4 regions of the Streptomyces sp. NPDC049915 genome follow, and region 4 is predicted to be linked to each of the others. Evidence: riboswitches for the same ligand, from Rfam matches in the RefSeq annotation. Region 4 holds a riboswitch; each other region holds the start of a gene.
What was found. A riboswitch is a leader RNA that binds a small molecule or an ion and turns the genes downstream of it on or off. The one in region 4 is predicted to bind cobalamin.
Positions count from the first base shown of each region.

Region 1: linked by a shared signal. The riboswitch ahead of AB0J12_RS30210 (cobalamin biosynthesis protein) and the one ahead of AB0J12_RS05540 (CbtB-domain containing protein) in region 4 are both predicted to bind cobalamin.
Region 2: linked by a shared signal. The riboswitch ahead of AB0J12_RS04155 (ribonucleoside-diphosphate reductase subunit alpha) and the one ahead of AB0J12_RS05540 (CbtB-domain containing protein) in region 4 are both predicted to bind cobalamin.
Region 3: linked by a shared signal. The riboswitch ahead of AB0J12_RS17735 (HoxN/HupN/NixA family nickel/cobalt transporter) and the one ahead of AB0J12_RS05540 (CbtB-domain containing protein) in region 4 are both predicted to bind cobalamin.

Region 1 covers NZ_JBFAMH010000023.1:51,139-58,309, reverse strand. The annotation lists gene cobN (cobaltochelatase subunit CobN) at 1-1,786, opposite strand, end outside; gene AB0J12_RS30215 (cobyric acid synthase) at 1,783-3,291, opposite strand; gene AB0J12_RS30210 (cobalamin biosynthesis protein) at 3,317-4,258, opposite strand; cobalamin riboswitch at 4,365-4,511, opposite strand; gene AB0J12_RS30205 (hypothetical protein) at 4,636-4,857, opposite strand; gene AB0J12_RS30200 (inorganic phosphate transporter) at 4,892-6,151, opposite strand; gene AB0J12_RS30195 (class II aldolase/adducin family protein) at 6,380-7,081, shown strand.
Region 2 covers NZ_JBFAMH010000002.1:386,468-393,638, forward strand. The annotation lists gene mctP (monocarboxylate uptake permease MctP) at 1-1,564, shown strand, start outside; gene AB0J12_RS04150 (GNAT family N-acetyltransferase) at 1,637-2,143, shown strand; cobalamin riboswitch at 2,189-2,321, shown strand; gene AB0J12_RS04155 (ribonucleoside-diphosphate reductase subunit alpha) at 2,444-4,807, shown strand; gene AB0J12_RS04160 (ribonucleotide-diphosphate reductase subunit beta) at 4,804-5,817, shown strand; gene AB0J12_RS04165 (hypothetical protein) at 5,825-6,613, opposite strand; gene AB0J12_RS04170 (hypothetical protein) at 6,664-6,876, opposite strand; gene AB0J12_RS04175 (helix-turn-helix domain-containing protein) at 6,970-7,171, shown strand, end outside.
Region 3 covers NZ_JBFAMH010000009.1:71,642-78,812, reverse strand. The annotation lists gene thrS (threonine--tRNA ligase) at 1-287, shown strand, start outside; gene AB0J12_RS17740 (nucleoside hydrolase) at 333-1,298, shown strand; gene AB0J12_RS17735 (HoxN/HupN/NixA family nickel/cobalt transporter) at 1,295-2,398, opposite strand; cobalamin riboswitch at 2,426-2,611, opposite strand; gene AB0J12_RS17730 (metalloregulator ArsR/SmtB family transcription factor) at 2,689-3,048, shown strand; gene AB0J12_RS17725 (glycoside hydrolase family 13 protein) at 3,132-4,775, shown strand; gene AB0J12_RS17720 (DUF4142 domain-containing protein) at 4,811-5,521, opposite strand; gene dnaK (molecular chaperone DnaK) at 5,731-7,171, shown strand, end outside.
Region 4 covers NZ_JBFAMH010000003.1:155,793-162,963, reverse strand. The annotation lists gene AB0J12_RS05555 (SOS response-associated peptidase) at 165-908, shown strand; gene AB0J12_RS05550 (histidine phosphatase family protein) at 1,059-1,649, shown strand; gene AB0J12_RS05545 (CbtA family protein) at 1,716-2,468, opposite strand; gene AB0J12_RS05540 (CbtB-domain containing protein) at 2,490-2,711, opposite strand; cobalamin riboswitch at 2,748-2,892, opposite strand; gene AB0J12_RS05535 (class II glutamine amidotransferase) at 3,006-3,875, opposite strand; gene AB0J12_RS05530 (alpha-L-arabinofuranosidase B) at 3,963-5,531, opposite strand; gene AB0J12_RS05525 (hypothetical protein) at 5,807-5,938, shown strand; partial or broken gene AB0J12_RS05520 (MFS transporter) at 6,017-6,601, opposite strand; gene AB0J12_RS05515 (hypothetical protein) at 6,778-7,171, shown strand, end outside.

The DNA of each region.
Region 1 (7,171 bases), on a different contig from region 4:
TCACCGGGTCCAGGTCGGACACGAGCGCGTACTCGTCGAGCAGCTGCTCCAGCTTCGCCAGGTCGCCGTAAGTGTCGGCGCGGGCCATCGGCGGTACGAGGTGGTCGACGACCGTGGCGTGCCCGCGCCGCTTGGCCTGGGTGCCCTCGCCCGGGTCGTTGACGATGAACGGGTAGATCAGCGGCAGGTCACCGAGGACCGCGTCCGGGGCGCACCCGCCCGACAGGCCGAGGCCCTTGCCCGGCAGCCACTCCATCGTGCCGTGCTTGCCCATGTGCACGATCGCGTCCGCGCCGAAGCTGTTGTCCAGCCAGCGGTAGGCCGCCATGTAGTGGTGGGACGGCGGCATGTCCGGGTCGTGGTAGATCGCGATCGGGTTCTCGCCGAAGCCGCGCGGCGGCTGGATCATCACGACGACGTTCCCGAACTGCAGGGAGGCCAGGACGATGTCGTCGCCGTCGACGTACAGACTGCCCGGCGGCTCGCCCCACGCCTCGGTCATCGCGTCCCGCAGCTCGGGGTCCAGCTTCTCGAACCACGCCCGGTAGTCGGCCAGCGGCACCCGCGCGGGCGCGGTGGCCAGCTGTTCCTCGGTCAGCCACTCCACGTCGTGGCCGCCGGCCTCGATCAGCCGGTGGATCAGCTCGTCACCGCCGGAGGGGTACCCGCTCACCGCGTACCCGGCGTCCCGCAGCGCGTCCAGCACCCGCACCGCCGACGCGGGCGTGTCCAGACCGACCGCGTTGCCGACGCGGGAGTGCTTGGTCGGGTACGCGGTGAAGACCAGTGCGATCTTCTTCTCGGCGTTCGGCTTGTGCTTCAGCCGGGCGTGCCGCACGGCGATGCCGGCGACGCGCGCGGCCCGCTCCGGGTCGGCGACGTACACCGGGACCTCGTCCGGGCCCTGCTCCTTGAAGGAGAACGGCACGGTGATCAGCCGGCCGTCGAACTCCGGGATGGCGACCTGCATCGCCGCGTCCATGGGGGACAGGGCGGCGTCCGACTCCTCCCAGGCGCTCTTCGACGACGTCAGGCACAGGCCCTGCAGCACCGGGACGTCGAGGTCGGCGAGCGCGCCGATGTCCCAGGCCTCCTCGTCGCCGCCCGCGGAGGCCTGCGAGGCGTGCGTGCCGCCGGCCGCGAGCACGGTGGCGACCAGCGCGTCGGCGCGCGTGAGGAGTCCGTACAGCCCCGGGTCCGCGCCGCGGAGCGAACCGCAGTACACGGGCAGCGCGTTGGCGCCCTGCGCCTCGATCGCCTCGCACAGGGTGTCCACGAAGGCGGTGTTGCCGCTCAGCTCATGGGCGCGGTAGAAGAGCACCCCGACGGTCGGACGGCCGTCCTTGAGCGCGTACGAGCCGTGGACGCCGTACTCCGGCATCGTGTGCGGCTCGTCGAACCCCTCACCGGTCAGCAGCACGGTGTCCGACAGGAACCGCGACAGCTCCAGCAGGTTCCCGGGACCGCCCTCGACCAGGTACCGCAGCGCCTCCGCGACCACGCCGGCCGGCACGCTCGACTCGGCCATCAGCTCGGCGTCCGGGACGGCCTCGCCGCCCAGCAGCACGGTCGGGATGCCGGACGCCTTCAGCGCGGCGAGCCCGTCCTCCCAGGCCCGCTTGCCGCCCAGCAGCCGTACGACGGCGAGGTCGGCGCCCTCGATCAGCGCCGGGAGCTCCTCGGCGACGTCCACGCGGGTCGGGTTGCCGATCCGGTAGTCCGCACCGGAGGCCCGGGCCGCCAGCAGATCCGTGTCGGCGGTGGACAACAACAACACTGTGCTCATGCGGGCGCTCCCGGTGGAATGAAAGGCAGTCCTTGCGGCGCGCCGGACTCGATGAGCCGCCACAGCGCGTCCGTGTCCGCGTGCTGTTCGATCAGGTCGCCGAGCCGGTCGAGCTGCTCCTCGCGCAGCGCGGCGAAGGAGGTGTCCGGCGCGGGCACGAAGCGGCGGCCCGCGGCGGCGGCCACCTCGCGCAGGAAGGCGCGGCGGAAGCCGTCGGACTCCAGCGAGCCGTGCCAGTGGGTGCCCCAGGTCTGGCCGACGCGGCAGCCGTCGAGGAAGGGCTCCCCTCCCGTCACGGAGCCGATGCCGTGGTGGATCTCGTACCCCTCGACCCGCTCACCGAGGGCTTCCCCGTCCGGCCGGGTCAGGGTCTTCTCGCGGGCGAACCGCACCCGCACGGGCAGCACGCCGAGCCCGTCGACGGCGCCGGCGCGCGACTCGACCTCGTCCTCGATGTGTTCACCGAGGATCTGGAAACCACCGCAGATGCCGAGCACGGGCCGCTGCTCGGCGGCCCGGCGCACCAGGGCGTCGGCCAGGCGGCGTTCGCGCAGCCACTGAAGCGCCCGCACCGTCCCGCGGGTGCCCGGGATCACCACCAGGTCGGCGTCGGCCAGTTCCTCCGGCCGGTCCACGAACCGCACGACCACGCCCGGTTCGGCGGCCAGCGCGTCCACGTCGGTGAAGTTGGACATCAGCGGGATCGCGCAGACGGCGACCCGCAGGACGTCCTCGCCGACGGGCGGGGAGACGGCCGACTCGCGGACGGTGCCGCGCAGGGACACCCTGAGGCCGTCCTCCTCGTCGATGCCGAGCCCGTGCCGGAAGGGCAGGACGCCGTAGGTGCGCCGCCCGGTGAGACCGTGCAGCATGTCCAGGCCCGGCTCCAGCAGGGAGACGTCACCGCGGAACTTGTTCACCAGGAAGCCGGCGAGCAGTTCCTGGTCCTCGGGTGAGAGCAGGGCGAGCGTGCCGAAGAAGGACGCGAAGACGCCCCCGCGGTCGATGTCGCCGACGACGAGCACGGGCAGCCGCGCGCCCCGCGCGATGCCCATGTTCACGATGTCGGTCCGGCGCAGATTGATCTCGGCCGGCGAGCCCGCCCCCTCGCAGATCACCGCGTCATACGTGCCCCGCAACTCGGCCAGGCACTCCAGGACCGTGCCCAGCAGCTTCTGCTGGCGTCCGCCGTGGTAGCCGCGTGCGCTCATCTCGCCCACCGGCTTGCCCAGCAGCACCACTTGGCTGCTCTGCTCGCCGCCGGGCTTGAGCAGCACCGGGTTCATCAGCGCGGTCGGCTCGATCCGGCAGGCCTGGGCCTGCATGGCCTGCGCCCGCCCGATCTCGGCGCCCTCGCGGGTGACGAAGGAGTTCAGGGACATGTTCTGCGCCTTGAAGGGCGCCACCTTCACGCCCTGCCGCACCAGCCACCGGCAGATCCCGGCGGTCACGACGCTCTTGCCGGCGTCGGAGGTGGTGCCGGCGACGAGGAGACCGCCGTTCATCGATCGCGCCCCTTCCCGATGACGTTCATCGATCACGCCCCTTCCGGATGAGGCGTGCGCCCGCGCACACGCCGAGCGCCAGCCAGCTCACGCGCCGGGACAGCCGTACCGCCCGCGCGATGTCCTCGGTCCCGACGGCGCGCCCCTGCGGGTTCAGCACGGGCCGGTGTTCCACGCGCCCGCCGTACGACAGGGTGCCGCCCAGCCGCAGGCCGAGCGCGCCCGCGAAGGAGGCCTCCACGGGGCCCGCGTTGGGGCTCGGGTGCTTCACCGCGTCCGCCCGCCACGCCCGTACGGCGCCACGCCGGTCCGGGCCGGTGAGCACGGCGAGGGCGGCGGTCAGCCGGGCGCCCGGCCAGCCGGCCACGTCGTCGAGGCGGGCGGAGGCCCAGCCGAAGCGCCGCAGCCGCGGCGACTTGTGACCGACCATCGCGTCCAGGGTGTTGACGGCCCGGAACCCGAGCAGCCCGGGCACCCCGCCGACGGCGCCCCACACCAGCGCGCCCACGACGGCGTCGGAGGTGTTCTCGGCGACCGACTCGACCACGGCCCGGGCGATCCCGTCGGCGTCCAGCGCCTGCGGGTCACGGCCGCACAGATGGGGCAGCCGGGCCCGCGCCGCCTCCACGTCCCCGGCTTCCAGGGCGCGCCCGATGGCGCCGGCCTCGCGTGCGAGGGAGGTCCCCCCGACCACGGACCAGGTGGCGGCGGCGGTCAGCGCGACCGAGGCGGCGGGGGAGCGGCGCACCGAGCGGGCGGCCACGCCCCCGAGCGCGACGGCGCCTCCGGCGCAGACGGCGGTGTGCAGGGCGCCCCAGCCGCGGTGGTCGCGCCACAGGGTGCGCTCGACGGCGTCCGCGGCCCGTCCGAACACGGCGACCGGGTGCCCGCGGCGCGGATCACCGAGGAGGAGGTCACCGAGGAGGCCGGCGGCGGCGCCGTACGCGAAGACGCGTTCGGCTCGCATCGGGCTCAGCCGGCCGTGGGGTCGAGCGGAGCGTCGCTGATGGGCCTGGTCCTCAACCGGCAGCCGCGCATGGCGTCATGTCCTCACTCAGGGTGTCCGCGCCCTGGTTCGAAGGAGGTTCGGCGGTGAGAGTTCCTGGCTCCCGGGGTTGCTCACCCCGGTGACAGTGGCGGGACCGCGCCGGACTTCCACCGGCTTCCTCTCCTGCACGCCGCAAACTTGGCTCCGGCAGTCCACCACGGCTGTCAGAGGGCCGTCAACTTGCCCTTGACCTGGGGCGGAGGAGTGTGGGCAGGCCCACACGGAGACGACCTGCCAGGTCACAAAGGAACGCGGGGTGCCGCTCGGGCACCCCGCGTTTTCGTCGATGAGGCCGGTCAGGCGACGATCAGGCTGATGCCGTACGCCACCGCCGCCGCGCACGCCGCGAAGCAGGCGTACGCGCCGGTGACCGTGAGGGCGGCCGAACCGCCCTGCGCCTGGACCCGCTCGCGGCGGGACAGGCCCATGATGCCGAGGGTGAACAGGGCCACCAGACCCACGGTGACCATGAGGCTGACACCGAAGACGGAGCCGAGGGCCGCCCAGTCGATCTTCATGCTGCTTCTCTTCCTTCGTACCCGAAAGCGGCGGTCAGACGGCCGGGGCCGGATTCGCGGTGGCCGGCTGCTCCGCCGTCGCGGCGGCGGGGGCGGGGATGGTGGCCGTCAGGCCGTCCGTGACCGCCGGGCCGGCGGCCGGAGGCGGGGTCACGGCGGCGATCGCGGTGGTGACCACGCCGGCCGGCTCCTCCTCCACGGCGTTGACGTTGGTGTGGTCGACGACCTCGCGGCGGGAGACCTTCCAGATGCCGAAGCTGGCGGACACCAGGAAGACGGCGACCAGCGCGGTGCCCCAGGCGCCGAAGCCGGTGACGTACTCGGCGAGCGCGCCGACCAGCGCGGCGGCCGGCAGGGTCAGCACCCAGGCGACGAGCATCCGGGTCGCGGTCGACCAGCGCACAACGCCGCCCTTGCGGCCCACGCCCGCGCCCATCACGGAGCCGGAGACGACGTGCGTGGTGGACAGCGAGAAGCCGAGGTGGGAGGAGGCGAGGATGGCGGTGGCCGCGCTGGTCTGGGCGGCGAAGCCCTGCTGCGGCTGCATGTCCGTCAGGCCCTTGCCCATGGTGCGGATGATGCGCCAGCCGCCGATGTAGGTGCCGAGCGCGATGGCCAGGCCGGCGGAGAGGATCACCCAGGTGGGCGGGTCGGAGTCGGGCGCGACGGCGCCGCCCGCGACCAGGGCGAGGGTGATGATGCCCATCGTCTTCTGCGCGTCGTTGGTGCCGTGGGCGAGGGAGACCAGGCCCGCGGAGGCGATCTGGCCGGCCCGGTAGCCCTTCTGGGCGGCCTTGCCGTCGGCCTTCTTGCCCAGCGTGTACGACAGACGGGTCGCGACCATCGCCGCGACGCCGGCGACGACCGGGGCGGCGACCGCGGGCAGCAGCACCTTGGTGACGAGCACGTCACCGTGGACGGCGCCGAAGCCGGCGGAGGCGACGGTGGCGCCGATCAGACCGCCCATGAGGGCGTGCGAGGAGCTGGAGGGCAGGCCCACGAGCCAGGTCAGCAGGTTCCAGAGGATCGCGCCGACCAGGGCGGCGAAGATGACCTCGGGACGGATGCCGTTCTCGTCGACGAGACCCTTGGAGATCGTGTTGGCGACCTCCACGGAGAGGAAGGCGCCCACGAGGTTGAGGGCGGCGGACATGGCCACGGCGATCTTGGGCCGCAGCGCGCCGGTCGAGATGGTGGTGGCCATCGCGTTGGCGGTGTCGTGGAAACCGTTCGTGAAATCGAACGCGAGAGCGGTGACGACCACAATCGCGAGGATCAGCGAGAAGCTTTCCATTTACCCAGGCATTCGTTCGAAGTCATTGGCGGGTCGAACGTAGGTAACGTGGGTGAACGGAAGGTGAACTGAGTCGGGCGTCTCGATGTCGGAAAGAGGGGGTCGCTGCTCCGTTCCCCCGCCCACGGCCCGGGCGGCACACGGGCCGGGTGCCCGGCGCGGGGCGTCGTGGCCGTGCGCGGGTCCGGGGAGGAGATTTCCGTCACCCGGGGCTGGCAGGATCGCGGCATGACGGAGCAGCGGTGGGAACGGCGGGGCGGACGGGTGGCCGACGAGGGGGACGACGCCGAGCGGGAGGCCCTGGCCTGGGCGGATCTGGTCGCCACGGCGCGCCGGACCGTCGCCGACGGACTGGTCGTGGGCACCTCCGGCAATGTCTCGGTACGCGTCGGTGACCTGGTGCTGGTCACGCCGTCGGGCGTGCCCTACGACCGGCTGCGGCCGCAGGACCTGACGGCGGTCGACCTCGACGGCCGGCAGGTGCGCGGCATCCTGGTGCCGACGAGCGAGCTGCCGATGCACCTCGCCGTATACGGCACCACGGACGCCCGGGCTGTGGTGCACACGCACGCCGTCCACGCCACGGCGGTCTCGACGCTCGTGCCGGAGCTCCCGCTCGTCCACTACATGGCCGCGGCCCTCGGCGGCCCGGTCCGCGTCGCCCCCTACGCGACGTACGGCACGCAGGAGCTGGCCGAGAACATGCTGCGGGCCCTGACCGGCCGCACCGGCTGCCTCCTGCAGAACCACGGCACGATCGCCTACGGCGCCACCCTCGACCAGGCCTACGACCGCACCGCCCAGCTGGAGTGGATGTGCCGGCTGTGGCTGACGGCGTCCTCGGTCCCGGGCCTCGCCCCGAGCCTGCTGACCGAGGAGCAGCTGGCGGAGGTGGGGGAGCGGCTGCGGGGGTACGGGCAGCGGGGGTGAGCGCGGCGCGGTGGCGGCGAGGACCGGGTTGATCACTCCGCATGTCACTTCCGGTGGCTTGGGACGGACCACGCCGGGAAACTGGTTCCC
Region 2 (7,171 bases), on a different contig from region 4:
CGGCTTCCTGGCCGCGCGCTGGCGCAAGGCCGAGAACGAGCACAGTCTCGACGAATGGGGCCTGGGCGGGCGGTCGTTCGGCACCTGGATCACCTGGTTCCTGCTCGGCGGTGACCTGTACACGGCATACACGTTCGTCGCCGTGCCCGCGGCGATCTACGCGGCGGGCGCGTCCGGCTTCTTCGCGGTGCCGTACACGATCCTCGTCTACCCGCTGATCTTCACGTTCCTGCCCCGGCTGTGGTCGGTGTCGCACAAGCACGGATACGTGACGACCTCGGATTTCGTGCGCGGCCGCTTCGGCTCCAAGGGGCTGTCGCTGGCGGTGGCGTTGACCGGCATCCTCGCGACGATGCCGTACATCGCGCTCCAGCTCGTCGGCATCCAGGCCGTGCTGGACGTGATGGGTGTCGGCGGCGGCGAGAACACCAACTGGTTCGTCAAGGACCTGCCGCTGCTGATCGCGTTCGGCGTGCTGGCGGCGTACACCTACTCGTCGGGTCTGCGCGCCCCCGCGCTGATCGCGTTCGTGAAGGACGCGCTGATCTACATCGTCATCGCCGTGGCGATCATCTACATCCCGATCAAACTCGGCGGGTTCGACGACATCTTCGCCAAGGCGGGCCACGCGTTCAGCCAGGTCAACCCGGCCACCGGCAAGCCGCGCGGCGCGCTCGCCCCGCCGGAGGCCGGCCAGTGGACGTACGCGACGCTGGCGCTCGGCTCGGCGCTGGCGCTGTTCATGTACCCGCACTCGATCACCGCGACGCTGTCCTCGCGCAGCCGTGAGGTGATCCGGCGCAACACCACCATCCTGCCGCTGTACTCCCTGATGCTGGGCCTGCTCGCGCTGCTCGGCTTCATGGCGATCGCGGCCGGCGTCAAGGTGCAGAACACTCAGCTGGCCATTCCGCAGTTGTTCGAGAACATGTTCCCGGACTGGTTCGCGGGCATCGCGTTCGCGGCGATCGGCATCGGCGCGCTGGTGCCGGCGGCGATCATGTCGATCGCGGCGGCGAACCTGTTCACCCGCAACATCTACAAGGACTTCATCAAGCAGGACGCCACGCCGAAGCAGGAGGCCCAGGTCTCCAAGATCGTCTCCCTGCTGGTGAAGGTGGGCGCGCTGGTCTTCGTCCTCACCATGGACAAGACGGTCGCCATCAACTTCCAGCTGCTGGGCGGCATCTGGATCCTGCAGACCTTCCCGGCCCTGGTCGGCGGCCTGTTCACGCGCTGGTTCCACCGCTGGGCGCTGCTGGCCGGCTGGGCGGTCGGCATGGTCTACGGCACGCTGGCCGCGTACGGGGTGGCCTCGCCGACGCAGAAGCACTTCGGCGGCTCCGCGAAGGAGATCCCCGGCATCGGCGAGATCGGCTACATCGGCCTCACGGCGTTCGTGCTGAACGTGGTGGTGACCGTGGTCCTCACCTTCGTCCTGAAGGCCGTGAAGGCCCCCGAGGGCGTCGACGAGACCAGCCCGGAGGACTACACGGCGGACGCCGGCGACCCGGGCGTCCAGACCGAACTCCCCCCGGCCACGGCGGGCGCCGTAGGTCACTGACAGCGGAATCCCGACGGGCCGCCGGAGAAATCCGGCGGCCCGTCGTCGTACCCGTGGGGCACACTCGCCGTCATGGACATCGTGATCCGGCCCGTCGCACCCCACGAACACGCCGCCCTCGGTGAGATCACCGCCCAGGCCTATCTCCAGGACGGGCTCCTGGACTTCGCCGCGAGCGACCCCTACCTCGGCGAGCTGCGCGACGTCGCCAAGCGCGCCGCCGCGGCCGAGGTCCTGGCCGCCACAGCGGACGACACCGTCCTCGGCGGCGTCACCTTCGTACCGGCCGGCGGGCCCATGGTCGACATCGCGCGTCCCGGCGAGGCCGAGATGCGCATGCTGGCCGTCGCCCACGCGGCCCGCGGCCGGGGTGTCGGCGAGGCGCTCGTACGGGCCTGCGTCGAGCGGGCCCGGGCCGTCGACGGCTGCGGTCGGCTCGTCCTGTCGACCCAGCGGACCATGCACACCGCCCACCGCCTCTACGAACGGCTGGGCTTCGTCCGTACGCCCGAGCGGGACTGGAATCCCCTGCCGGAACTCGACGACATCACCCTGCTCACCTACGAGCTGACGCTGTGAAGCCACCGGGACACAACATCTGGGGGTGAGACGACAGCCCGGCACTAGATGTATGCTCATGCTCGCTGTCGCCGCAGGGGAATCCGGTGCGAATCCGGAACTGTCCCGCAACGGTGTACATGCGTGCTTCGCGCACGCTGGTTCAGTCCGAGGACCTGCCGACAGTGCACCCGGCCACCCGGCCGGTGTGTCCTGACGTCCGGGCCTCGTGGGATGGGCCGGTGGACGCGACGCCGCGTGCGCTCGTGTGCTGCCCCCTGCCCTCCGCAAGGCCCCGTGCCGAGCGAGGGAGAGCCCCACGTGACCATCGCGCCAGCCGATCCGGCCTCAGCCGGCCAGCGGGAGCACGACGGCCCCGGTGCCGCGCTGCTGCGCACCCTGACCGAGCTGACCACCGACCTCCCCGACGCCGACCCCGGCCGGGTCGCCGCCGCCGCGCTGCGCGGCCGCTCGGCGCACGCCGACGAGGCGGAGCTGCGGGAGCTGGCCACGGAGGCCGCCGCCGGACTCATCTCCGAGGACCCCGCCTACTCCCGGCTCGCCGCCCGCCTGCTCACCCTCACCATCCGCGCGGAGGCGGCCTCCCAGGGCGTCACGTCGTTCACCGGGTCGGTCGCCGTCGGCCACCGCGAGGGGCTCATCGCGGACCGGACCGCCGACTTCGTCCGGCTGCACGCCGAGCGACTGGACGCGCTGATCGACACCCACGCCGACGACCGCTTCGGCTACTTCGGCCTGCGCACCCTGCACAGCCGCTATCTGCTGCGGCACCCGATCACCCGCAAGGTGATCGAGACGCCCCAGCACTTCCTGCTGCGGGTGGCCAGCGGGCTCGCCGAGGACGACACCGTCCGCTCCGCCGAGGAGGTCGCGGCGCTCTACGGGCTCATGAGCCGCCTCGACTACCTGCCCTCCTCCCCCACCCTCTTCAACTCCGGCACCCGGCACCCCCAGATGTCGTCCTGCTACCTGCTCGACTCCCCGCTCGACGAGCTGGACTCCATCTACGACCGCTACCACCAGGTCGCCCGGCTCTCCAAGCACGCCGGCGGCATCGGGCTGTCGTACTCCCGTATCCGCAGCCGCGGTTCGCTGATCCGCGGCACCAACGGGCACTCCAACGGCATCGTGCCGTTCCTGAAGACGCTGGACGCCTCCGTCGCCGCGGTGAACCAGGGCGGGCGGCGCAAGGGCGCGGCCGCGGTGTACCTGGAGACCTGGCACTCCGACATGGAGGAGTTCCTGGAGCTGCGCGACAACACCGGTGAGGACGCGCGCCGTACGCACAACCTGAACCTCGCGCACTGGGTCCCGGACGAGTTCATGCGCCGGGTGGGCGCCGACGCGTCGTGGTCGCTGTTCTCTCCGGCCGACGTGCCGGAGCTGGTGGACCTGTGGGGCGAGGAGTTCGACGCCGCGTACCGCAAGGCGGAGGACGCGGGGCTGGCGAAGAAGACGCTTCCGGCCCGTGAGCTGTACGGCCGCATGATGCGCACCCTCGCGCAGACCGGCAACGGCTGGATGACCTTCAAGGACGCCGCCAACCGCACCGCCAACCAGACCGCGCTGCCGGGCCACGTCGTCCACTCCTCCAACCTTTGCACGGAGATCCTGGAGGTCACCGACGACGGTGAGACGGCCGTGTGCAACCTCGGCTCGGTCAACCTCGGCGCGTTCGTGGCCGACGGGGACATCGACTGGGAGCGGCTGGACGCCACCGTCCGCACCGCCGTCACCTTCCTCGACCGCGTCGTCGACATCAACTTCTACCCGACGGAGCAGGCGGGCCGCTCCAACGCCAAGTGGCGCCCGGTGGGCCTGGGCGCGATGGGTTTGCAGGACGTCTTCTTCAAGCTGCGGCTGCCGTTCGACTCCCCCGAGGCCAAGGCGCTGTCCACCCGGATCGCGGAGCGGGTCATGCTCGCCGCGTACGAGGCCTCCGCCGACCTCGCCGAGCGCAACGGCCCGCTGCCGGCCTGGGAGAAGACCCGCACCGCGCGGGGTGTGCTGCACCCCGACCACTACGACGTGGAGCTGACCTGGCCGGAGCGCTGGGCGGCGCTGCGGGAGCGGATCGCCGGGACCGGCATGCGCAACAGCCTGCTGCTGGCCATCGCGCCGACCGCCACCATCGCCTCCATCGCGGGCGTGTACGAGTGCATCGAGCCGCAGGTGTCGAACCTGTTCAAGCGCGAGACGCTGTCCGGCGAGTTCCTCCAGGTGAACTCCTACCTGGTGGCCGAGCTGAAGAAGCTCGGCGTATGGGACGCCCGCACCCGTGAGGCGCTGCGCGAGTCGAGCGGCTCGGTGCAGGACTTCGCCTGGATCCCCGAGGACGTGCGGCAGCTGTACCGCACCGCGTGGGAGATCCCGCAGCGCGGTCTGATCGACATGGCGGCGGCACGGACCCCCTTCCTCGACCAGGCGCAATCCCTCAACCTGTTCCTGGAGACGCCGACGATCGGCAAGCTCTCCTCGATGTACGCCTACGCCTGGAAGTCCGGGCTGAAGACGACGTACTACCTGCGCTCGCGCCCGGCGACGCGCATCGCCCGCGCCGCCCGCGCGCAGGCCACCGTCCCCGTTCCCGTCCAGCAGGTGACCTCCGAAGAGGCCGTCGCCTGCTCCCTGGAAAACCCCGAGTCCTGCGAGGCCTGCCAGTGACCACCCGTAACACGAACCTCCTCGACCCGGGCTTCGAGCTGACCCTGCGCCCCATGCGCTACCCGGACTTCTACGAGCGCTACCGGGACGCCATCAAGAACACCTGGACCGTGGAGGAGGTCGACCTCCACTCGGACGTCGCCGACCTCGCGAAGCTGACGCCGGCGGAGCAGCACCTCATCGGCCGGCTGGTGGCGTTCTTCGCGACGGGCGACTCGATCGTCGCGAACAATCTGGTGCTGACGCTGTACAAGCACATCAACTCCCCCGAGGCGCGCCTGTACCTGTCGCGGCAGCTCTTCGAGGAGGCCGTGCACGTCCAGTTCTATCTGACGCTGCTGGACACCTATCTGCCCGACCCGGACGACCGGGCGGCCGCCTTCGACGCGGTGGAGAACATCCCCTCCATCCGGGAGAAGGCCGGGTTCTGCTTCAAGTGGATCAACGAGGTGGAGAAGCTGGAGCGCCTGGAGTCCAGGGCCGACCGGCGCCGCTTCCTGCTGAACCTGATCTGCTTCGCCGCGTGCATCGAGGGCCTGTTCTTCTACGGCGCCTTCGCGTACGTCTACTGGTTCCGCAGCCGGGGCCTGCTGCACGGTCTCGCCACCGGCACCAACTGGGTGTTCCGCGACGAGACCATGCACATGTCGTTCGCGTTCGACGTGGTCGACACCGTCCGCAAGGAGGAGCCGGACCTCTTCGACGAGGAGCTCGGGCAGCAGGTCACCGACATGCTCGAGGAGGCCGTGGAGGCCGAGCTGCAGTTCGCGCGCGACCTGTGCGGCGACGGCCTCCCCGGCATGAACACCGACTCGATGCGCCAGTACCTGGAGTGCGTCGCCGACCAGCGCCTCACCCGCCTCGGCTTCGCTCCCGTCTACGGTTCGGAGAACCCCTTCTCCTTCATGGAGCTGCAGGGCGTTCAGGAGCTGACCAACTTCTTCGAGCGCCGCCCCTCGGCGTACCAGGTGGCGGTGGAGGGCACCGTCGACCTGGACGAGGACTTCTGAGCCGCGGCTACTTCAGGACCACGGTGTCCCCGGCCGACACGGCGAGCATGGTGGTCGACGTGCCGGGGCAGTACCAGCGCCAGTCGCCGGCCGCGGAGGCGGTGACCGTGGTGCTGAGCCGGCCGGTGCTGCCCGTTGTCACGGTCTTGACCGTGGTGTAGCGGGTGGTGCCGGCCTTGCGGAACTGGAGCTGGACCGGCTGCCCGGCGTAGCCCTGGTACCTCAGGCTCTCCCGGTTCGCCCGGCTGAGCGTTCCGGTGACGGTCAGCTGTCCGCCCTTGCGCACGGGCTCGGGCGCTGCGTCGTCGGTGAGTGTCGTGGCCCGCTTGACGGAGTACCGGGCGATGTTGTCGGAGATCCAGTAGTCGCCGTCGTTCGCTTTGACGGTGGCGTTGACCTGCCAGAGGCCGGCGACCCGGTTGGTGTCGATGTCGTCGCTCGCCGGCATCCAGGCGGGCGTGGCCTTCATGGTGGCCGTGCACACCGAGGTGGTCGCCGACTTCTTCGCGCAGGTCGTGCCGGACCACTCGATGAAGCCGTAGGCGTTCGACACGTTCATCGTGCTGACGCGGCTGACGCCCTTCACCCCGGAGTCGTCCCGGATGGTGAGGACGACCGGGAACGTGATCTCCTTCGCGGTCCCGATGCCCACGGGGTGACCGCCGTTGACGACGGCCCCCACCACCCGGATGTCCCCCCGCCCCTCGGCGTGGGCGCCGGTCGCGGTGAGGAGCACGAGGGCCGCGGCGCCGCTCGCCGTGGCCCAGGCCGCTCTTCGCCGGATGCCGTTGCTCATGTTTCCCTCCCCTGCGCTCGATCACCGTGATCGATTGCGTCAGCGGGACGTTACATGCGGGGTCGGACAGTGCGGTGTGCCTGGATGCGCGGGCTGGTCCGGCGGGGGCTCTGCGCGCGGGGAGCGGGGTGCGCGGCCTCCCGGATCTGCCGGTCCATGCGGCGGTCGCGCACGACGCCGAGCACGGACGGCAGGACGAGGAGGACCAGGATCCCGAGGGTGAAGAGCATTCCGATCAGGCCTTCGATCTGGTTTCCGTTCATGGACACCACTCTCGCGCGGGACACTCCTTACCGTGAGTGGCAGTACTGCCGCAGACCCTCGAATTACTGCCACCGGCGAGGCACACTGGCAGCATGCTGAAAAACGTGGCCGCCGTCCTGCTCGACGGTGTGCATCCCTTCGAACTCGGGGTCGTGTGCGAGGTCTTCGGACTCGACCGCAGCGACGACGGACTGCCGGTGTACGACTTCGCCGTCGTCTCCGCCGAGGGCCCGGCGCTGGGCACGCACGTCGGCGGGCTGACCTTGTCCACGCCGTACGGCCTGGACCGGCTGG
Region 3 (7,171 bases), on a different contig from region 4:
TGCTGCCGGTGTCGGCGGAGCAGGAGGGGCGGGCCCGGGAGGTCGTGGAGCGGGCGGAGGCCGCCGGACTGCGGGCCGACGTCGCGGTCGAGGGGAGCCTGGGGGCGCGGATCCGGGCGGCGCGGCTGGTGCCGTACCAGGCGGTGATCGGTGCGCGGGAGGACGCGGCCGGGGAGGTGTCGCTGCGGCTGCGGGACGGGCGGCGGGCGGGGCAGGTGCCCGTGGCGGAGCTGGTGCGGCGGGTGGCGGAGGTGGTCGGGGCGCGCGGGATGGAGCTGTGGGGCTGAGCCGCCGGGGCGCTTATCGTCGGGGGACGACGGAAGGAGCTCCTGGTGGCCGGTCAACCCATCCCCGTGATCATCGACTGCGATACCGGTGTCGACGACGCCCTCGCCCTGCTGTTCGCGGTACGTCATCCCGGTCTGGATCTGCGCGCGGTGACGTGTGTCGCCGGGAACACGGACGTCGACGGGGTCGTACGCAACACGCTGACCGTGCTGGAGCAGGCGGGGGCGCCGCAGATCCCGGTGGGGCGGGGTGCCGAGCGGCCGTTGATCGAGCCGGCGCGTTCGGCCCGGCATGTGCACGGCCACGACGGCATGGGCGATCTGGGGCTGCCCGCGCCGGCCCGCCGGCCCGCCGACGTCGACGCGGTGACGCTGCTGCGGCGGGAGATCCTCGCGAGCGAGCGGCCGGTGACCCTGATCCCGACGGCGCCGCTGACGAACATCGCGCTGCTGCTGCGCACCCATCCGGAGGTGACCCGCAACATCGAGCGGATCGTCTTCATGGGCGGCGCGGTCACCACCGGCAACGCCACGCCGGTCGCGGAGTTCAACGTCTGGCACGACCCGGAGGCCGCGGCGATCCTGCTGACCGCGGGGGTGCCGATCACCATGTACGGCCTGGACGTGTTCATGCGGGTCGTGGTGCCGGGCAGCGATGTGCACCGGATGCGGGCGAGCAGTGAGCCCGGGACCCGGCTGGCCGGTGACCTGCTGGCCCACCGGCCGACCACGCAGGGCGGCGAGCCCGAGGCGGAGGAGGCGGGCGGCCTCGGCGACGCGGGCGCGGTGTGCGCGGTCGCCGATCCGGCGGGCCTGACGACGCGGCTGCTGCCGGTGGAGGTGTCCCTGGCCCCGGGTCCTGGCCGGGGGCAGACGGTCGTCGACCGGCGCCCGCGCCCCGGCGAGTCCGAGATCCACGAGGGCGCCCGCGAACAGCCCCTGGTGGACGTGGCGCTGGAGGTCGACGTCGACCGGTACGTGAAGCTGTACCTGGAGACCGTCGAGCGTTAATCGGCGGCGGAGGCCGCCCAGCGTTCCTCCACCCTGGCCAGCCTCCAGTACGTCAGCGCCACCGCCCACACCAGGACGAACAGGCCGACGATGAGATAGCCGACGCTGTCCAGGTCGATCCCGGCGATCCAGCCGGTGACGCCGTCGCTCAGGCCGAACTTGTCGTGCAGCACGCCGACCAGCTCGATGGTGCCGATGACGAACGCGACGGCGATGGACAGGCCGGTGATGGCGAGGTTGTAGAACACCTTGCGGACCGGATGGGAGAACGCCCACTGGTAGGCGAAGTTCATGAACGTGCCGTCCAGGGTGTCGAACAGGCACATGCCGGCCGTGAACAGCAGCGGCAGGCACAGGATGGCGTACCAGGGCAGTCCGGCGGCCGCGCCCGAGCCGGCCATCACCATCAGGGTGACCTCGGTGGCGGTCTCGAAGCCGAGGCCGAAGAGGAAGCCGAGCGGGTACATCTGGCCCGGCCGGGAGATCGAGCGGGTGAGGCGGCCGAGGAAGCGGTTCATGAACCCGCGCGAGTCCAGGTGCCGCTCCAGCTCGGACTCGTCGTACGTGCCCGCCCGCATCGACCGGAACACCTTCAGGATGCCGAACAGGGCGACCAGGTTGAGGGCGGCGATGAGGTACAGGAAGGTACCGGCCACGGTCGTGCCGAGGAAGCCGAGCACCTGGTGGGTGGTGGACCCCTCGTCGGTGACCCGGTCGGCGAGCTGGGTGCCGCCCGCGATCATCACCGCGAGGACGATCACCACGCTGGAGTGGCCGAGCGCGAACCAGAAGCCGACGGACACCGGGCGTTTGCCGTCGGCCATGAGCTTGCGGGTGGTGTTGTCGATGGCGGCGATGTGGTCGGCGTCGAAGGCGTGCCGCACGCCCAGGGTGTAGGCGGTGACGCCGAGGCCGATGCCGAAGGCCTTGGTGCCGACCTCGTAGTGGCCGGGTACCACGAGGAGGAAGAGGATCCCGAAGGCGACGACGTGCAGGGCGGCGATGGCGGCCATCAGCCCGGCGGTCTTCACGGTGTCCTCGCGGCGCCATGTGAAGGTGGCCTTCGCGGTCGTCGTCGGGGCAGGGTCGGGCAAGGTCATCCGGTCACGCTCCAGCACCTCGTGGATCTCTTCGTGAGCTGCCGTGGCCGGTCTCCTGGCTGACGAGGTGGTGCGTCCGCCGTCCCTGCCTTCCCGGTCGCACGACCAGTGGCCCGGCGTGAGCCGGACGGGACGAGAACTCCCCGATCACAGTGGCGAGGGCCGCGCCGGTTTCCCACCGGCTTCCCGAACACCACGGCCCGCCCACGGTAGGGGGGCCGAGGGTCTTCTGCATAGCTGCACAGCTGTGCAGGTATGCAAGATCACAATCGGGGCGGGAGAATGCGGGCATGCACCTCGTGCCCCCCGACCGCGCCGACCGCCGCACCATCGACGGTCACCGTGTCTGTGACGCCATCGCGGCCATCGGCGACGCCGCCCACGTGCGTGCCTGGGCCGACCGCTTCTCGCTGCTCGCCGACCCCAACCGGCTCGCTCTCCTGCTCGCCCTGCACCGCACCGGCCCCCTCGCGGTGTCCGACCTGGCGATCGCGACGGGCATGAACGACCCCGCCGTGTCGCAGGCCCTGCGGCTGCTGCGGGCGTCCGGGACGGTGGCGGGCGAGAAGCAGGGCCGGGTGGTCCGTTACCGGGTGGTCGACCCGGACGTGCGGACCCTGCTCGCGCGGTGCACCGCCGACGGCGCCTGACCCGCGCACACGGGCACGTTCCCTTGCGGGGTGAAGTGGACAGTCATCTCACTGTCGTGCCCGAACCGGCGAACGGAGACCGCGTGCCCGATCTCTCCTCCCGCGACCCCGACTGGTGGCGGCAGGCCGTCGTCTACCAGGTCTACCCCCGCAGCTTCGCCGACGCCGACGGCGACGGTCTCGGCGACCTGCGCGGGATCACCGACCGCCTGACCCACCTGGCCGCGCTCGGCGTCGACGCGCTGTGGCTGAGCCCGTTCTACCCCTCCGAACTCGCCGACGGCGGCTACGACGTCGCCGACCACCGTGCCGTCGACCCGCGCCTGGGCACCCTGGACGACTTCGACGCGCTCGTCGCCGAGGCGCACCGGCTGGGCCTGAAGGTCGTCGTCGACATCGTCCCCAACCACACCTCGCACCAGCACACCTGGTTCCAGGAGGCCCTGCGCGCCGGGCCGGGTTCGCGCGCCCGCGAGCGGTACGTCTTCCGGGACGGCCGCGGCGTCCACGGGGAGCTGCCGCCCTCGGACTGGCAGTCGGTGTTCGGCGGCAGCGCCTGGGAGCGGGTGCCGGACGGGCAGTGGTACCTGCATCTGTTCGCCCGCGAGCAGCCCGACCTGAACTGGGCCGACGAGGAGGTACGCGCCGACCTGCGCGCCACCCTGCGCTTCTGGGCCGACCGGGGCGTGGACGGCTTCCGCGTGGACGTCGCCCACGCCCTGGCCAAGGACCTGAGCGAGCCGCTGCGCGACCTCGGCGCACCCGAGCTGAGCGACGAGGCGGCCCTGACGGTGCTGCCCCCGGGCAGCCACCCCTTCTACGACCGCGACGAGGTGCACGAGATTTACCGGGACTGGCGCCGCCTGCTCGACGCCTACTCCCCGCCCCGCGCGGCCATCGCCGAGGCATGGGTGCCGGGGGAGCGCCGCGCGCTGTACGCCCGGCCGGACGAGCTGGGGCAGGCGTTCAACTTCGAGTTCCTGCAGGCTCCCTGGCACGCGGACGCGCTGCGCGAGGTCATCACCGCGTCGCTGGCCGGCGCCCGTGCCGTCGGCGCCACCGCCACCTGGGTGCTGTCCAACCACGACGTCGTGCGGCACGCCTCCCGGCTGATGCTGCCACCGGGCACCGACGACAACGCCTGGCTGCTGTCCGGCGGGCACGCGCCCCGGATCGACCCGGCGGCCGGGCTGCGCCGGGCCCGCGCCGCGACGCTGCTGATGCTGGCGCTGCCCGGCTCGTCGTACCTCTACCAGGGCGAGGAGCTGGGGCTGCCCGAGGTCGCCGAGCTGCCGGCCGAGGTCCTCCAGGACCCGATCTGGGAGCAGACGGGCCATGTCCGCAAGGGCCGCGACGGCTGCCGGGTGCCGCTGCCGTGGACGGTGAGCGGCCCGTCGTACGGCTTCGGGGCGGGCGGCGCCTGGCTGCCGCAGCCGCCGTCCTTCGCGTCGTACGCCGTGCAGGCGCAGGACGGCACGGAGGGCTCGACGCTGGAGCTGTACCGGGCCGCGCTGAAGCTGCGCCGCAAGCTGGCGCAGGGCGAGGAGCTGCGGTGGGCCGAGGACGTCCCGGACGGTGTGCTCGCCTTCACCCGGTCGGAGGGCTGGCGGTGCGTCGTCAACCTGTCGGAGCGCGCGGTACCCCTGCCGGCCGGCGAGGTCCTGCTCGCCGGCGCCCCGCTGGAGGACGGCCGGCTCGGCCCGGACACCACGGTCTGGCTGGGTTAGGCCCTGAGGTCTGGATCATCCCGGCGTCGCGGGTCCTAGCGCACCGTCGGGGACGGGTCGCCGGGCAGCGGGACCGGGGTGGCCGTCGCGGTCGGGGGCGGGGTGAGGACGACCTGCGGCTGGCCCCCGGGCGGGGGCGGCGGGGTGACGTCGTTCGAGGGCAGCTTCGGCGGGGCGGTCTGCTGGAAGAGGGCCTGGTCGAAGTTGACCAGGCCGGTCTTCTCCATGACCGTGATGTGGTCGAGGACGGTGTCGTTGGCCTGGTCGGCCAGCGCGCGCACCAGCGTGTTCTTCGTCGTGGAGCGGATCTTCGCGATCGTGTTGAAGATCGAGCCGTGCGTGATGCGCAGGATGTTGGCGAAGTCGGAGTCGAACTGCCGGCCGCTGTCCGCGTTGAGGGTGGCGATGAAGCCCTGCTGCTGCGGGCTGGGCAGGTTGGGCAGGGTGATGTTCAGCATGGGCGCGACCCTGCGGCAGGTGGTGTCCAGCGCCGCGTGCCCGTCGATCAGGTGCCGCCCGGCCGTGAGGACCGCCTTGTCGGTGCTCTTCTTCAGGGCCATCTGGCCCACGGGGTACTCCCACAGACCGGCCGCGCGCACCTTCACCACGAAGTCCCGGTCCCCCTCGGTGAGCGGCCCCCACTGAGTGTTGGCGATCACCCGTGAGGTGTCGCTGGACACCGTCTGCACGCCGAGCATGGCCGGATAAGCGAGCGCAACGAGGGTCAGACCGAGGGCTCCGCCCATGAAGAGGGTTCCCGTCGCTTTCCGCGAGAGTCGCACCGTGCCTCCTGTCACACCGTCCGGTCGGACGCACAGGAGTACGCAACGAACGGCGGTTGTGTTCGGCGGGGACCGAAAAAATCTTCCTTGACGGCGGTCGGCTCACGTTTTATGCAGGAAGGGAGGTGAAGCCCGCAGCCCCGCAGCTACGGCACCCGAGAAGGGAGAGCCCGATGGCGCGTTCGGTCGGAATCGATCTCGGCACCACGAACTCGGTGGTCTCGGTCCTGGAGGGCGGCGAACCCACCGTCATCGCCAACACGGAGGGGGCCCGCACCACCCCGTCCGTCGTCGCCTTCGCCAAGAACGGCGAGGTGCTCGTCGGGGAGGTCGCGAAACGGCAGGCCGTGACGAACGTGGAGCGCACGGCCCGGTCCGTCAAGCGGCATGTGGGCGACCACGCCTGGCGGTTCCCGGACAGCGGCGACATCGACGGCAGGCGGTACACCGCGCAGGAGGTCTCCGCGCGCGTGCTGCAGAAACTCAAGCGGGACGCGGAGGCGTACCTGGGCGAGGACGTCACGGACGCCGTGATCACCGTGCCGGCGTACTTCGACGACGCCCAGCGGCAGGCCACGAAGGAGGCCGGGGAGATCGCCGGCCTGAACGTCCTGCGGATCGTCAACGAGCCGACGGCGGCGGCGCTGGCGTACGGGCTGGACAAGGGCAACGACCAGACGGTGCTCGTCTTCGACCTCGGCGGCGGTACGTTCGACGTGTCGCTGCTGGAGATGGGCGACGGTGTCATCGAGGTCAAGGCGACCAACGGCGACACACACCTCGGCGGCGACGACTGGGACCAGCGGATCGTCGACCACCTCGTCACCGGCTTCAAGAACAACTACGGCGTCGATCTGTCGAAGGACAAGATGGCCGTGCAGCGGCTCCGGGAGGCCGCGGAGAAGGCGAAGATCGAGCTGTCCTCGTCGACCGAGACGAGCATCAACCTGCCCTACGTCACCGCCTCCGCCCAGGGTCCGCTGCATCTGGAGGAGAAGCTCACGCGGGCGCAGTTCGAACAGCTGACGGCGGATCTGCTGCAGCGCTGCAAGGGGCCGTTCCAGAACGCGGTGCGCGACGCGGGGATCTCGGTCAAGGAGATCGACCACGTGGTGCTGGTCGGCGGATCGACGCGGATGCCGGCCGTGACGGAGCTGGTGAAGGAACTGACGGGCAAGGAGCCGCACAAGGGCGTCAACCCCGACGAGGTCGTGGCGGTGGGGGCGGCGCTGCAGGCCGGTGTGCTCAAGGGTGAGGTCAAGGACGTCCTGCTGCTGGACGTCACCCCGTTGTCGCTCGGTATCGAGACCAAGGGCGGCATCATGACCAAGCTCATCGAGCGCAACACCACGATCCCGACCAAGCGCTCGGAGATCTTCACGACGGCCGAGGACAACCAGCCGTCGGTGACGATCCAGGTCTACCAGGGCGAGCGGGAGATCGCGGCGTACAACAAGAAGCTCGGCATGTTCGAGCTGACCGGTCTGCCGCCCGCGCCGCGCGGGGTGCCGCAGATCGAGGTGGCGTTCGACATCGACGCCAACGGGATCATGCACGTCTCCGCCAAGGACCTCGGCACCGGCAAGGAACAGAAGATGACCGTCACCGGCGGCT
Region 4 (7,171 bases):
TCCGTTCTGAGCGGGCCCGGGACGCGACCAAGCCGCCGACGCGGTGACACGGTGACGCCGCCACGCGGGCACCCTGCACACGCCCGGGCGGCTGCGGCGGCGACATGCGCCGGGCAGCTCCCCAGGTCTCTCGCACGGGCAGAACGGCATGGCACAGTGGCCCTATGTGCGGCCGCTTCGTCTCCACCCGCAGTCCGCAGGACCTCAGCCACCTCTTCCACGTCGCCGAGTGGCGGCCCGACGAGACTCTGGCGCCCAGCTGGAACGTCGCCCCCACCGACGACGTCTACGGCGTCCTGGAACGCGCCCCTCGCGCCGAGGGCTCCGGTGCTCCCCCGCGCAGGGAGCTGCGGCCGTTGCGCTGGGGGCTGGTGCCGTCCTGGGCCAAGGACCCGTCCGTCGGCTCCCGGATGATCAACGCGCGCATGGAAACGGTCCACGAGAAGCCCGCGTACCGCCGCGCCTTCGCCCGGCACCGCTGTCTGCTCCCCGCCGACGGCTTCTACGAGTGGACCGAGGCCAAGGACGCCACCACCGGCAAGAAGCGCAAGCAGCCGTACTTCATCCACCCCGCCGACGGGCAGATCATGGCACTGGCCGGTCTCTACGCGTACTGGCGCAACCCTGAGGTCGACAACGACGACGACCCCGCCGCCTGGCTCACGACCTGCACCATCATCACCACCGAGGCCACCGACGCGGCCGGCCGGGTCCACCCCCGCATGCCGCTCGCCCTCACCCCGGACCACTACGCCGCCTGGCTCGACCCCCGTCACGACGACGCCGAGGAGCTGCGCGCCCTGCTCACCCAGCCCGCCGGCGGTCACCTCGACGCCCGCCCCGTCTCCCCTGCCGTGAACAACACCCGCAACAACGGTCCGCAACTTCTGGACGAGGCCACGCCGTAGCCCCGCCGGCGAGGGCTGAGGACCTGCCGTGGCCCGCCGTGACGCGGGCTGTACGGCGCGCACCGGCGCGGAAGCTGCGCGTCGGACGGGTGCTACTTTCGCACCCGCACCGCACCCCCACCCCATGACAGCCACAGCCGGAGCAGCCAGGTGACCAGCCGTGTTCTCTTCGTCTCGCCCGCCTCGAGCCCGTCGCTGCGGCAGGCCCGCTTCGACGACGGTGACGCGATCGACGACGTGGGAGCGGCCCGGGCCCGGGCCGCAGCAGGGTCCCTTCCCCCTGCCGCCCGCGTGCTGACGTCGCCGGGTGTGCGCTGCCGGCAGACCGCGGAGGCGCTCGGCCTCGACGGCGCGCGGACGCCGGAGCTCGGGGCCTGGGACGTGGGCCGTTGGCGTGGTCTGACCCTGGACGAGGTGGGCGCCACCGAGCCGGAGGCGGTGGCCCGTTGGCTCGCCGATCCCGACAGCGCGCCGCACGGGGGTGAGTCCGTGCACGAGTTGTGCGTGCGGGTCGGCCACTGGCTGGACGGCGCACGGGACTTCGACGGCCGTACGGTCGCCGTGGTCGAGCCGGAGGTGGTTCGGGCCGCGGTCGTGCACGCCCTGGGGCTGGGCGCGGCGGCCTTCTGGCGGCTCGACGTACCGCCATTGACCGTCACCGAGCTGAGCGGCCGCTCGGGACGCTGGAATCTCCGGCTCGGGCGGCACCTGGCCGCGTCGGACACACCTTCGCCACGCTGAGTGCGCACGGATGCGACGAAGGGCCCCGCGGATGGTTCCGCAGGGCCCTTCGTCGTCCGGAACGAGTCAGTGCGCGGCCGGAACCGTTCGCCCGGTGTCGGCCTTCGCCGGCCCGGGGTTCAGCAGGCGTTCGGCCAACTCGCCGAAGAGCAGGCCGAATCCGGCCCACATCGCGGTCTGGATGCCCAGCGCGGAGAGCCGGAACCGCCACAGCAGGGCGGCCGGGAAGTCCTTCGGCACCTCGTTGACGGCGGGTAGGAACTGGTAGGCCAGGCCGATCACCGCGGCGAACGCGGCCACCGCGACGGTGGTCGCCCACCAGGTGCCCATGACCGCCTTGAGCCGCTTGCCCACCAGGGTGGCGGCGACCGCGAGGAGGACGCTGAGCAGCATCATCAGGAAGTAGAGGGTGGTCCGCTTGCCGATGGTGTCGGGGTCGCCGACCGACGGCGGATTGGCCGGGTACTTCAGGAACGGCACGACGTAGACGGTCAGGAGCGCACAGCCGGACAGCAGCAGTGCGGTGGCCCGCGGACCGAAGCGGCCGACCCGGCCGAGGGCGAAGGCGTACGCGAGCGCGGCGATGCCGCCGAAGGCGACCCCGTAGACCAGGACACCGGTGGCGAGACCGGCGGTGGACTGCAGGGACCGGGAGACGGCCTCCATCTCGTGCTCGTGGGAGTGGGCGTCCTCGAAGGCGATCGCCTTGTCGACGCTGGGCTCACCCAGGAGGTAGGCGACGACGAGGGCGAGCACGCCGGCGGCGAGGCCGGCGAGCATGCCCCGCACGAGGAGGTTTCTTACCGTTGCGGAGTTCATGGGTGCGCGGCGTCCCTGACGTCAGTGGCAGGGGAAACCGAGCAGGTGGCGGGCGTCGTGCACCCACTCGTGGACGTCCGTGCCGTCGAACACGGCGGTGGCGCCCTGCTCGGCGCCGACGAAGTACAGCAGGACCAGCATCAGGACGCCGGCGAAGACCGCCCAGGGGGCGATCGCCTTCAACGGCAGCGTGGCGGGAACAGCGGGGGTGGTGGCAGTCGGCTGGGCGACGTGCTGGGCCATGGCAGGGCCTCCTCTGGGAGTTCGCGTCCCATCTCGGTGGTGCACTGGACGACGGCCACGGGTCTGACTCGCGAGCACCCCTCCTCAGGGCTTCGCATACAGTGGCGCGACCGTGCCGGATTCCCACCGGCTTCCGTCTCGCCGTCGTCGATATCGGACAGACCGTACCGCGTGACGCGTGCATGGCCAAGACGGCCTGGCCCGGCGTGATCTTCCTCTCGGACCGGGCCGGGGCGACCGGGCCGGGGGCGGCGGACTGAGCCGGACGGCGGGCCGGGCGTCATGAGGGACGGATCAGGCGGCCTTCTGCGAGGCTGCCGCGTCGGGATGCAGATCGTCGAGGGTGAGCCGGTGGGCCGGAGGGTCCGGCAGGACGACCCGGTGGGTGGTGCGCAGATCGGGGCCGACGTGGAGGAGCTCACCGGACTCCATCGGGCGCCAGTGCGGGTTGTCGTCCATGCGCTCGCTGGCGACGATGACGGCGGGGTGGTCGGCGAGGGGCGCCGAGTGGACGCGCATCCGGCCGTCGCTGCCGCTGTGGTCGAGGTGCCTGCTGCCGTGCTGGCCGCCCGCCGGGCGCTGCAGGACGTACAGGCCGTGGGTGTCCGGGTAGCGCAGTGCCCACAGCTCCTGTGGGGTGATGAGGATCAGGTTCATGGCGTAGACGGGCAGGTGCTCGGCGATCCAGCGGGCGGCCTGGCGGATGCCGGTGGTGACGTCGCCGTCGTGTCGTCGGGTCTCCCGGCTGATCAGGGCGAAGAAGCGCTCGGAGTCGGTGTCGCCCCGGACCAGTGAGCGGTCCTCCCCCAGGTGGTCGTCGAGTGCGTCGAGGCCCTCGATCACCCCGTTGTGCGCGAAGAGCCGCCCCTCCTGCTCGAAGGGATGGGTGTTACGGACATCCAGGCTGCCGGTGGAGGCGAAGCGCACATGGGCGATGAAGGTCGCCGACTCCTCCTGCCGGGCCTCCCGTGCGAAGGCGCGGTCGCGGTAGGCCGCGATGGGTGCCTTGGCGACGCGGGGGGTGCCGTCGGCGGTGAAGTGGCCGAGGCCGGTGCCGTCGGGGTCGCGGTGGCTCTGCTTGCTGAGACTGTCGGGGGCGTCCAGGAGCCAGAAGGTGGCGTGCGTCCGTCGCGGAGCGCTGCTGAGGCCGAACAGGCGGCACACGGGAACCTCCTCCGTCGGGGCCCTCCGCGGCGCGCGGGGGGCGGGTGGGGGCCTCGGCCGAGTGCCCCCACCCGCCCCGGGTACGCGTCAGGCCCAGGGGGTGGTTACGGCCCAGCTGGTGTCGTCGGCCCAGAGTGCGGCGTTGTCCCAGGCGTGGGATCCTCCGTCACCGGCGATGTAGACGGCGTGTTCGTAGTGGCGCAGGAAGTCGGCGGGGTAGTTGGCGGACCGGAGCGACACGCCCTGCCCGTTGTGACCGGTCTGCGGGCAGAACGTGGCGTCCTGCCGGGACAGCGCGCTGCTGTCGATGGTGTCGACGCGCAGCCGGAAGTCGTAGTGGCGCAGGTACTGGCCCGGCTTGTCGGCGGACTCGAAGGAGACGCAGGAGGCGTCGCCCAGACCGGCCCGCACGATCCAGGTGGCGGCCGCCTTGTCGGCGGAGGAACTGGAGGACGACACCGCCGAGATGGCCGCGTTGCTGTCCGCGCTGTCGTGCCGGAGGTACTCGCCGGTGCAGCAGGACGTGGTGGCCCGCAGCGACACCCTGGCGCCCGCCGTGAGGCCGCCGGCCGGTGCGGGGGCCGTGTAGCCGACCGCATTGATGTCGGCCTGCACGGCGTTCTCGGTCGCGTCCGACGGGTAGCCGGAGGTCATCACTCCCTCGTAGAAGGTGCCGGCGGATCCGTTGCTGTTGTCGCCGCCGATACCGAGGATGATGGCGCCTTCCTTCTTCATCGGGTTGTAGCCCGAGGCGTTGGGGCGCGGTCCGCTGTAGTAGGTGGACAGTCCGCCGGACTGCGCGTTGCCGGCGCGGATGGCCCACTTGTTCGAGCCGCCCTTGACGATCGCGGTGAGGAACCGGTGGCTGACGCTGGGGTCGTTCGCGTTGTAGCCCGGGTTGACGCCGGAGAACAGGCCGTTCTCCAGGTCGGCCATCACCCAGGGGCCGTTGCCGGTTCCGTAGCCCCACACCTTGATGTTGCCGAAGTAGATGGCCTCCATCGTGCCGTTGCCGTTGTCCCGGCTGTTGGTCTCGGCGTTGCCGTAGTCGAAGCAGCAACCGCCGTTGTAGTGGCTGCCGTCGAGGATCGCGTACATGCCCTCCGGCTGGTCTCCGGTCGCGATGCCGCTGGTGTGGTTGTTGCGGTAGCCGGTGCCGGGGGCGATGAAGACGCCGTACGCCTTGTGGCCGCCGACGGTGACCGGCGCGGCGGACGCTTCGGCGAGGTTGTCGTATCCGCCGGCGGCGGGGCCGGAGAACCCTCCGGGCGGCGCCTGGGTGAGGTGGTTGCCGCGGCCGGACTGGTCGTAGATGACGGTGATGAGGCAGCTCGTGCCCGCGCAGAAGGAGTCCTGTGCGGCGGCGTCGGCGTAGCCGCCCGCGCCGAGCGCGCCGATGTCGCGGGTGGCGCCGTCCGAGGCGCGTTTGACCTGGTAGAGGCGGCCGCTGTACGCGGAGTACAGCGCGCGGGTCGTGCTGTGTGCGGCCACGCAGGGGGTGCCCCCGGAGGCGTAGAGGTCGCAGGGGCGCGTGCCGGCGGCCGCGGCGTGCGCGTCGGCGGAGGCGCGGCCGCCGAGCAGGGCGGTCACCATGGCCAGTGCCAGCGCCAACAGGGCGAGCGAGCCCTGCCTCGAGCGGGTGAAGGGGGAAGACATGCACGGTCTCCTGGGATGAGTGGGGGGCGGAGTCAGCCGCCGGACGAGGGAGCCGGTCATGCACCTGTCATGAGACAGATGGTCGAAATATCGAACATTGGTCGTATTGACGGACAGGGATTGATGATAGGTAGCCGGCGAGGGCTGTCAACAGGGTGCGCACACCAACATCGGTTGCCGGGTCGGCCCGACCCGGCACCGATGACGCGGGCGCCCTCGGCGCGGACCTGGAGCAACCGCGCCCGCCAGGCGCCCGGCACCTGATCAGCCGTAACGTGGCAGACGGGGACTGCGTGGCGGTGGGCCGACTCGCCCCGCAGCAGCGGGAGTTCGGAAACCTCTTCACCCTCTCGGCACAGGTCATGCTCCGCGCCTGCCACCGCCACTACGCGGCGACGGAGCACTGAGTGAAGGCCGCTACGGCTGGCAGCACGCCCTTTTTCCCACCACCTTCGCGCGCGCCGCCGGTTCCGTGACGCCTCGCGTCAGCGCCCCGTGGGCTGCGGTGTGCGGCGACGGGCGGCGAGGAGGACCACCAGTCCACCGATGACGGCGAGGCCCAGCAGGGTCGCGGCGAACACGGTCGCTCCGGTGGTCAGGCCCAGGGCGTCGCTGAGGTAGCCGGCGGACACCGGGAGCAGGCCCGCCGGAATGTATCCGCCCACGTTCAGCGCCGCGTTGGCCTCGGCCAGCCGCTGGGCTGGAACCGCGGAGTTGAGCAGCGACAGTCCGCCGAGTTGTCCCATGCCCTGGCCGACGCCGGCGAGCAGTGCGGCGGCGATCAGCACGGGCACGGAGGAGGTGTGCACGGCGGCCATCAGCGCGGTCATGCTCAGGGAGGTGCTGACCGCTCCGGCGGCAAGGACGGTACGCCGGGGCAGCCTGCGCACCGCGAACTGGACGCCGGTGGCGGACAGGAACATCGCGAAGGCCATGGCACCGGAGACGATCCGGCTGGTGGTGTCCAGCAGACCGGCCAGCAACGACGGGCCGAGTGAGAGCACGAAGGACGTGGCGGTGATGCCGGGCGCGAACACCGAGATTCCGAGCACTCGACACCCGCTTCCCCGGCCTGCTCGCCCTGGTTGCGGCCTGGAAACCGGACAACTGACGCAACGCGCGCGCAGGCGCGGTCACGCCTTGCCGGCGCGGCCGATCCCGGATTCGCCCGCACCCCGACTCGGCGGCGGTCTACTGTACGGACACGGCGCAGTTGCCCACCGAGGTCGCACGAGGAGGAAGTCCCGTGTCGTCACCCTGTGACCCCCTGCACGCACCCGCCGGCGATGTGGGTGCGGCGCTCATGATGGTCGACTCCCGGCTCAAGGCCGTCTACGACCGCAGGACACGGACCGACCCCGAACAACAGGCGCTCGTCGACCAGTTCGCGGCCTCCCTGGGCCCCGATGGCGTCGACGACCTGCTGGACGGCGCCTGCACCCTCATCTACATGTTCATGCAGTGGCTGAGGATGGCCTACGAGGACCACGACAAGGACGTCATCGAATGCGTGGTGCCCAACCTCGTCGCCTCGATGCGCATGATGACCAAGAGTGTGCGCCCCGAGGCCATCCCCACCATGGCCGGCCTGGTCGTCGCCGCGGGCACCGGTCTGAGCCCCAGCCTGTGGCGCAAACAGT